Regions from separate parts of the Halomonas sp. GXIMD04776 genome, predicted to be linked through region 1. Evidence: predicted binding sites of a transcription regulator. Region 1 holds the regulator's gene; the other holds the start of a gene.
The links. Region 1 encodes FNR, which switches genes on or off when oxygen is low (the NO sensors DNR and NnrR bind a similar motif). Its sites were predicted from a motif close to TTGATNTANATCAA; they were not measured.
Positions count from the first base shown of each region.

Region 2: ccoN (cytochrome-c oxidase, cbb3-type subunit I) is a predicted target of FNR. The motif match lies at 2,439-2,452, and genes of this name have one in related genera.

Region 1 covers NZ_JBNCAN010000003.1:198,376-202,936, reverse strand. Annotated here, with positions in the region: gene ACPF7Z_RS03245 (SirB2 family protein) at 1-316, shown strand, start outside; gene ACPF7Z_RS03240 (hypothetical protein) at 349-1,662, opposite strand; gene fnr (fumarate/nitrate reduction transcriptional regulator Fnr) at 1,805-2,572, opposite strand; gene ACPF7Z_RS03230 (carboxymuconolactone decarboxylase family protein) at 2,779-3,096, shown strand; gene narL (two-component system response regulator NarL) at 3,158-3,799, opposite strand; gene ACPF7Z_RS03220 (histidine kinase) at 3,796-4,561, opposite strand, start outside.
Region 2 covers NZ_JBNCAN010000001.1:130,029-134,589, reverse strand. Annotated here, with positions in the region: gene ccoP (cytochrome-c oxidase, cbb3-type subunit III) at 1-93, opposite strand, end outside; gene ACPF7Z_RS00655 (cbb3-type cytochrome oxidase subunit 3) at 90-305, opposite strand; gene ccoO (cytochrome-c oxidase, cbb3-type subunit II) at 309-917, opposite strand; gene ccoN (cytochrome-c oxidase, cbb3-type subunit I) at 939-2,363, opposite strand; tRNA gene ACPF7Z_RS00640 (tRNA-Val) at 2,787-2,862, shown strand; tRNA gene ACPF7Z_RS00635 (tRNA-Asp) at 2,914-2,990, shown strand; tRNA gene ACPF7Z_RS00630 (tRNA-Asp) at 3,085-3,161, shown strand; tRNA gene ACPF7Z_RS00625 (tRNA-Val) at 3,211-3,287, shown strand; tRNA gene ACPF7Z_RS00620 (tRNA-Asp) at 3,291-3,367, shown strand; gene ACPF7Z_RS00615 (FAD-dependent oxidoreductase) at 3,542-4,561, shown strand, end outside.

The DNA of each region.
Region 1 (4,561 bases):
ACGCCGGTCGCCGCAACTTGGCCAGCGTTGGGTGCGCATTCTTCCGCATGTGATCGACACCCTGTTGCTGACGGCGGGGGTCACGCTAATGATCCTGCTCGAGGCCTGGCCGACCCGGCAACCCTGGCTGGCGGCCAAGCTGGTGGGGCTGGTGGCCTATATCGGCGTCGGGACCATCGCCATCAAACGCGGTCGCACTCCGGCCATACGGGGAGTTGCGGCGCTGGTGGCTATCGTGATCTTTGCTTACATCGTGGGTGCCGCCATCACCCACGATCCGCTCTCCTGGTGGCGAATGATCGCAGTACAGTCATGATCCGGCCAAGTGACACTGCCGGATGAGGATTATCAAACGATCCGGGACAAGCGTCGCCGTGACGTGCCCCGCGGAGGATCAAATAACCCTGCCACCCGTCCCAGCAGCAGATGCCCCGGGGGCAGTAGCCGGAGGGCGTCGGGCTGAATCGTCACCAGACCATCCTCAACGAAGGGCGCCAAGGCGGTCAGTTCCGGTGCGAAATAATTGCGAAAGACGATGCGGTAGCGCTCTTCGATCGCGGTGACGTCAAGCCACTGCCAACAGAGCAAGCAATGGATGATGTCAAGCCGTAGCAGATCGTCGAAACGCAGGTCATGCCCGCGCCAGATCGGCGGCTGTCTCTGATCGAGATGCCTGTAATAGCGTGGTATCTGTTGGGCATTCTGGCTGTAACTATCGTTTATATGGCTGAGCGCACCCGGTCCCAGGCCGATCAGATCGCAAGCCGCATGAGAAGAGTACCCGTGTAAGTTGTAGCTTAGCGTGCCTTGGCGCCAAGCCTGCGCCAGGGCATCGTCGGTCAGGGCGAAATGGCCCAGGCCAAGATGCACATAGCCGGCGGCCGCGAGTGACAGGATGGCGTGCTGCAAACGCGCCGGAGTGAGCGCTGCGGCATTGGTCCGTGTGCCGGCGGGGCGAGGGTGACACAGATTGAGCTGGTCCGGTCGTAGCGCTATTAACGTGGCCAGGTTCGCATCGAAGCCAGCAAGCGTCTGCCCGGGAGGGGCAAGGATCATCGTCATGCTTATCGCATGGAAATACGCATCTCGCGCGGCGTCGACAAGAAGCGCGAGGGCTTCCTCGCTGGGCTGAACCTTTAGATTCAAATGAGTGAATCCCAGCTCGCCGAGCAGCGCTATGTGACCTTCGGAAGTGTCATTCGCGTCCACATCGATAGTGCAGGTGGGCTGGTCGTCCTGAGCCAGACGAAAACGTTGCGCCAATACGCCAAACAGCCTTTCCCACTGCGCGTACTTCATGCATGTCGACAAGCCGCCACTCACATGAATGTGCTCGACGAGACGATCACTATCGAAAAGTGCGGCTTGCAAACCGATTTCCCGTTCGAGATAGCCAAGATATTCATGAATACGGGCTTTGTGATGAACGCTCGTCTTGTGACAGGCATCCGGTCCATCCAGCTCATGGCAGTCTGATAGGTATAGGGAAACCGAGAGTGGCTTGGGGATGGGATCCTCGTTGCTGGCCTGAGCCGCCAGGCGATGGTCCCGGGGCGAGAAGCCTTCGCGTAATAGCGTCAGAGGGAAATAGGGAGCATGACACGGGGCGATGCTGGCGTATTTTTTCAGTAAGACACGATCGAGCGTCGAGTGAGCAACCATCTCGTATCCTTCGAGAAAGGATTTTTACGCTCACTATAGCCAGCGTCGACACGCCCTGTGTTGACTTGAGTCACGTCTAATCAAACATCGCTCAAGGGACAGAGGCCACCGGCGTTACGTAGACACGTCTTGAGTAGAGGTATCACGCATGACGTGAACGTGAAGCCGAGCCAACATCCGGGGCGGCACCATAGGCGAGCTCCGTCAAGGCAGGCTTGTCGACGATGTTGATTTCCTTGCCGGCAATGTTGAGAAGCTTCTGTTCCTCCAGACGGCGGAAGGTCCGGCTCATTGTTTCCGGCACCAGTCCGAGATAATTGCCTAGATCCAGACGCGACATCGGCAGGCGGAAGCGGCTGGCGGAGAGGCCTCGATTGGCAAAGCGCTCCGAAAAATTCAAGAGGATGGCTGCCAGGCGCTGTTCCGCGGAGCGCCGAGTCAGTAGCTGAGCGGTCCCCTGTTCGGTCACCAGCTCGCGACTCATGATGCGAACTAACTGCTGCTGCAGTCCGGGGGCCTTTTCTCCCAAGGCTTCAAGGGAGTGGAAGGGGATCTCGCAGACACTCGAGGTTTCCATGGCGATGGCGGCGTTGGGGTGCCGATCGGACGTGATGGCCTCAAGCCCGATTACCTCACCGGGAAGATGAAAACCGGTAATATGCTCATCGCCGTTGGCCAGCAAGCTCGAGGTCTTGATCGAGCCGGTACGCACTGCATAGATGGCAGTGAAGGGATGCCCTGCCTGGAACAGATAGTCGCCGCGAGAGATGGGTTTGCGACGTTGCACGATCTTCTCGAGCTTGATGACATCCGCATTGGAAAGCGAATCCGGCAGGCACAGTTCGCGCAGACGACAATCGCGACAGTTGTCTCGCGTCTCGTTGAGTGCGGCAACGCGGGGCAGGGACATTTTTTCCTCCTCACTGTGAGCCTTGCCTGAGTTATATGAGCGATTCTAACTAAAAGAGGGCAAGGTCTCGATGGTTGCAGGCACATAGTATAGGTTAAATTGACAGGTGCCCAAGAATGAAAGGATGAAAATCGGATGTTGGCGCAAGGTCATACCTAGATTATTGTCGGCAATCATGACGTTAACTTTATAAGGAGTATGTCTTTATGTCTCAGCAGAATCTACCTTCCGGCGCCGGCGAAGTCGCCGAGCAGTACCCCGAAGTATGGAGTGCCTATGCTGCCCTGGGAGAGGCCTGCGCCGAGTCTGGGCCACTGGATGAGCGCACACGTCGCCTGGTCAAGCTGGCGCTGGCCGTGGGGGCCCGATCCGAAGGGGCGGTGCATTCCCACGCGAGGCGCGCCCTGGAAGAATCCATCGATGCCGAGGAGCTCAAGCAAGTGGCGATGATGTCGATCCCCACCCTGGGCTTTCCGGCGGCCGTGGCGGCCCTGACCTGGATCGAGGATGTCACCGATTCTTGAAAGAAGTGGTTAAACTAAGCTGTTGAAACAAGTGCTTCGATAGCCATGGCGAGAACAGGAATCATACCGCGCCATGATTGACCGCCCAGACGGCAGCTTCTACTCGGGAGCGCAAATTCAGCTTCTTGAGTAGATGCTTGACGTGTACCTTGACGGTGCCTTCGGTGATGGCCAATTGTCGTGCGATCATCTTGTTGCTGCGTCCCTTCGCAAGCGCACGCAGAATGTCCCGTTCCCGAGAGGTCAGGGTCGTCAGGACATCGACGGAGGCGGTTCGCCTGCCACCGATGGCGTCAGCAAGGATGGTCGCCAGCTGCGGGCTGACAACCATAATGCCTTTGGCCGCCTGCTGGATATGCACCAGCAGATCTTCGGGCTCCATGTCCTTGAGCAGATAGCCATCGGCCCCGGCGCGAAGTGCCGCCACGATATCCTCGTTGGCATCGGATACGGTCAGCATGACGATGCGCGTATCGATATCGGCACCGCGTATCTGTCCTAGGGCTTCCAGACCATCCACCTGCGCCATGTGCAGATCCATCAGGATCAGATCCAGGTCGAGCTCTGCCGCCATGCGCACGGCGTCAGCGCCATTGGACGCTTCCCCGGCTACCAGCATGTTGTCATCCATGTCGATCAGCTGGCGAACACCGCGGCGAAACAGCGGATGGTCGTCGACGATCAGGATACGGGGGCTAGTCATCGGTTATCTCCGGATAGCGGGCTCGAGTCATTCTCGTTAGCCAACCGAGGCATGAAGTGCAGTGCGACGAGTGTTCCTCCTTCGGGATGGCGCTGCATAGTGAGACGCCCACCAAGCGCTGCGGCACGCTCACGCATGATGATGGTACCGTAATGGTTCAGTCGCTCCCATTGATCCGGTAATCCGATGCCATCGTCGCGTAGACTCAGTTCTACGCCACCCTCTGCATCGTTACAAAGATGAATATCACAACGATGCGCCTTGGCGTGGTGGATCACGTTGGCCAGCGCTTCCCGCACAAGATGCAGGATATGCACTTCTTCATTAGGGGTAAGCGGAGACTGCTCAAGGGCTTGGTCGAAGGAGTGGTGGAGGGCATCGTTGAGCCGTATCTCGAGTCCACCGCGTCGTGAAAATTCCTGGGTCGTTTCATGCAGCGCTGTTTCGAGCCCCGCGGCGTTCATCTGCAGTCGGAAGGTGTTGAGCAGCTCCCGCAACTGGCGGTAGGCCGCATTGAGGCCTTCGCGTAGCTCATCGATGACGGCCTGCTGATCCGTCTGGGGTTTTTGCTGGCGAATCTGCATCTGCAGTCGGGCCACCTGAATCTTCAGATAGGACAGCGACTGGGCGAGAGAGTCGTGAAGCTCTCGGGCGATGACCGCCCGTTCATCCATCAGGGCCAGCCTGCGTTGCTCATCGGACTTTTTGGCAAGGGATAGAGCCGCGGCAATCAGGTCGGCGACGGTTTCGATCAGTTCTTGT
Region 2 (4,561 bases), on a different contig from region 1:
GATCCACCAGCAGAACACGATGGTGCCCAAGGTGATAACGATGATCCAGATGCTCCAGAAACTGGAAAGGGAGTCGCCCCAAAGGTTATTCATGAATTCTTGTCTCCCTCATCATGGCGGGATGGTGTGCTGTTCTTTGAATGATGGCCGTCGCGGAGTGTCTGGTCGTTCTCATCGGCGAAGGGAAGATTCTTCGCTTCATCGAAGTCTTTCTTGCGTCGCTTGGAATAGGCCCAGTACACCACGCCTAGAAAGGCGATCATGACCAGCAGCGTGGTGATGCCGCGAAAGGTTCCGATATCCATGACTTAGCGCGCGTCCTTGAGTACGGTGCCGAGTTGCTGCAGATAGGCCACCAAGGCGGTGATCTCCTGCTCGCCCCGGACTTCTTGAGTCGCCCCTGCAATCTGCTCGTCGGTGTACGGCACACCTACACTTCTCAAGGCCTTCATCTTGGCGGCGGTGTCCTCACCGGTCAGGGTGTTTTCGAACAGCCAGGGATAATTCGGCATCTTCGATTCCGGCACCACATCCCGCGGGTTGTAGAGGTGGGCACGGTGCCAGTCGTCGCTGTAACGTCCACCGACCCGCGCCAGATCCGGGCCGGTACGCTTGGAACCCCACAGGAAGGGGTGGTCGTAGACGAACTCGCCGGCGACGCTGTAATGCCCATAGCGCTCGGTCTCGGCGCGGAAGGGGCGAATCATCTGCGAATGACAGCCGACACAGCCTTCGCGGATATAAATGTCGCGCCCCTCGAGTTCCAGAGCGCTAAGCGGCTTCAAGCCTTCCACCGGCTCTGTGGTCTTGTCCTGGAAGAATAGCGGCACGATCTCGGCTAGCCCTCCAAAGCTGATCACCACCAGGATCAGAACGGAGAGCAGACCAACATTCTTCTCGATTATCTCGTGTCTCATTGATGTCAAGTTCCCGTTTGTTTAGGCGGTCTGCAGAACCGGCGCTTGTTCGCGTGCGATGCTTCTGGTCGTCATGTAGACGTTGTAGGCCATGAGCAACATGCCAAACGCGAAGAAACAACCACCGATCCAGCGCACGACATAGCCGGGATGGCTGGCCTCGAGTGCCTCGACGAAGGTGTACATCAGCGTGCCGTCGGCGTTGACTGCACGCCACATCAGGCCTTGCAGAATGCCGTTGACCCACATGGAGGTGATGTACAGCACGGTACCGATGGTGGCCAGCCAGAAATGCACGGCGATCAGCTTGACCGAGTACATCTCGGTACCCCCGAACAAGCGTGGTATCAGGTGATACAGCGAGCCAATAGTGATCATGGCCACCCAGCCGAGTGCGCCGGAGTGAACGTGACCAATGGTCCAGTCGGTGTAGTGAGACAGGGCGTTGACGGTCTTGACCGCCATCATCGGGCCTTCGAAGGTCGACATGCCGTAAAATGACAGGGCCACGACCAGAAAGCGCAGGGTCGGATCGGTACGCAGCTTATGCCAGGCGCCGGAAAGCGTCATCATGCCGTTGATCATGCCACCCCAAGAGGGCGCCAGTAGAATGATCGACATGATCATGCCCAGGGACTGAGCCCAGTTGGGCAGGGCGGTATAGTGCAGGTGGTGCGAACCGGCCCACATGTAGGTGGTGATCAGCGCCCAGAAGTGCACGATGGATAGACGATAGGAGTAGACCGGGCGCTCGGCTTGCTTGGGAACGAAATAGTACATCATGCCCAGGAAGCCGGCGGTGAGAAGGAAACCGACGGCGTTATGACCGTACCACCACTGCGCCATGGCATCGATGGTACCGGCGTAGGCGGAATAGGACTTCATCGCCGAGACCGGAATTTCTGCGGAGTTGACGATATGCAAGACGGCGATGGTCAGAATGAAGGCGGCGTAGAACCAGTTGGCCACATAGATGTGCGACGTTTTACGTTGCTGAATGGTACCCAGAAAGACAATGGCATAACAAATCCACACCACGGCAATCAGGATGTCGATCGGCCACTCGAGCTCAGCGTATTCCTTTGTCGTGGTATAGCCCAGCGGCAGGGAGATGGCCGCCGAAACGATTACCGCCTGCCAACCCCAGAAGGTGAAGGCGGCCAGCTTGTCGGAGATCAGACGCGTCTGGCAGGTACGCTGCACGACGTAGTAGGAGGTGGCGATCAAGGCCGAGCCACCAAAGGCGAAAATCACCGCATTGGTATGCAGGGGGCGTAGACGCCCGAAGCTCGTCCAGGGTAAGCCGAAGTTCAATTCCGGCCAGACCAGTTGTGCCGCGATAAAGACACCCAGGCCCATGCCCACGATGCCCCACACCACCGTCATGATCGCGAACTGCCGAACGACCTTATAATTATAGGTCGGGTGTTCAAATGCTGTGCTCATGTTTTGTTCCCATCGAACGCGTTGTTAGGGAGGCACTTCCGGGTCACAGTATGCCCCAGCTCCTCCGCCTTCATCATGATAGAGATCAAGGTGTCGATCGCCGATTCTAGCGTAGCCGCCCAGTAACCTAAATAAGAAGTAACGGTTGATTGCGCGCACGTTGTGACCGATGGAGGCCGTAAACAGGGTGCAACAGGCGATAAATGCTAGCCTGAATCCTTATATCTCACTGACTTGCTGCGACATTGCACCGCATGAGGGGCGGTGTAAAAATGCAATTCAATCTTTTGCGCGATGGCTTGCAAGCGCATGTTTCATTTCCCCGGCAAGTCAATGAAATCGAAATGGAAAGCCTGCGCCAGGCTGGCTAGCAAAAAGCGTTGACATTCCATGGTCGCGCTGTAGAATGCAGCGCCACGTGACGGGTGGTTAGCTCAGTTGGAAGAGCACCAGCCTTACAAGCTGGGGGTCACTGGTTCGAGCCCAGTACCACCCACCATATCTTCGATGCAACTCTGGTATGGGACGTCGCGTCATCGGGAAATCATGGGGACCGGTAGTTCAGTCGGTTAGAATGCCGGCCTGTCACGCCGGAGGTCGCGGGTTCGAGTCCCGTCCGGTCCGCCATTTCCAGAGGCTATTTCACAAACAGTCATGAATGATATTGCAAGCCTTGCGTCGTCGGATGTGACAGCCCGAGTCGCCAAGCATAGAGTAAGCAGGACCGGTAGTTCAGTCGGTTAGAATGCCGGCCTGTCACGCCGGAGGTCGCGGGTTCGAGTCCCGTCCGGTCCGCCATCTGGTCATTCAGTGATACTGCAGTTATATCGATGAATCTATATCGATAGGGTGGTTAGCTCAGCCGGTTAGAGCACCAGCCTCACATGCTGGGGGTCACAGGTTCGAGTCCTGTACCACCCACCACACGGACCGGTAGTTCAGTCGGTTAGAATGCCGGCCTGTCACGCCGGAGGTCGCGGGTTCGAGTCCCGTCCGGTCCGCCACTGTCGATAGTCGGTGTTAACCTCGAGTCTTATGGCTCGGGGTTTTTGCGCTCTGGCTCTCCTTGGTTGAAGCATGCTCCGGCTCTGCGCCCTTGGTCGGGCTTGTGTCCCTATCGCGCTTCGCTACACTGCTCATACGGTTGTTTGAATTCGTGCCTGAGCGAGGAGTGCGTCATGCCTGCCTATCCCCACCTGTTTCGATCCCTCGATGTAGGCAATACAACGCTCAAGAACCGCGTGCTCATGGGCTCCATGCATACCAATCTCGAAGAGGCGCCCAATGGCTTCACGCGTTTGGCCGCCTTCTACGGCGAGCGCGCCCGGGCCGGGGTGGGATTGATCGTGACCGGCGGTATTGCCCCCAATCCAGAAGGGGCGGTATTTCAGGGGGCCGCCAAGCTCACCAATGCACAGGAAGCGGCTCAGCACCATGAGATAACGGCGGCGGTCCACGCCGAGGACAGTCGTATCTGCCTGCAGATATTGCATGCCGGTCGCTACGCTTATTCGCCGGAATTGGTGGCGCCTTCCGCCATCAAGTCGCCCATCAACCCGTTTACGCCTCGGGCGCTCTTGCCAGATGAGATCGAGGCTCAGATCGGCGACTATGTGCGTTGCGCGCAATTGGCCAAGGAGGCCGGTTACGACGGCGTCGAGATCATGGGCTCCGAAGGCTACCTGATCAATCAGTTCGTGTGCCTGCGTACCAACCAGCGCGACGACGACTGGGGCGGCGAGCTCGCCAACCGTATTCGCTTCCCCGTCGAGATAGTGCGCCGTATCCGTGAGTCCTTGGGCGCAAATTTCCTGATCATCTATCGCCTGTCGATGATCGATCTGGTCGAGGAAGGCAGCACCTGGGAGGAGGTGGTGGCATTGGGGCGGGCCGTCGAGGCTGCTGGAGCGAGCCTGATCAACACCGGTATCGGCTGGCATGAGGCCAGGGTGCCGACCATCGTGACCAGCGTGCCTCGGGCGGCGTTTACCGAGGTGTCCAGGCGCATGAAGTCGGAACTGACCATTCCACTCATTACGACCAACCGGATCAACATGCCCGAAGTGGCCGAACGTGTATTGGCCGAGGGTCATGCAGACATGGTGTCGATGGCGCGTCCCTTTCTCGCCGACCCTGAGTGGATCAAGAAGGCCGCAGCCGGGCTAAGCGATGAGATCAATACCTGTATCGCCTGCAAT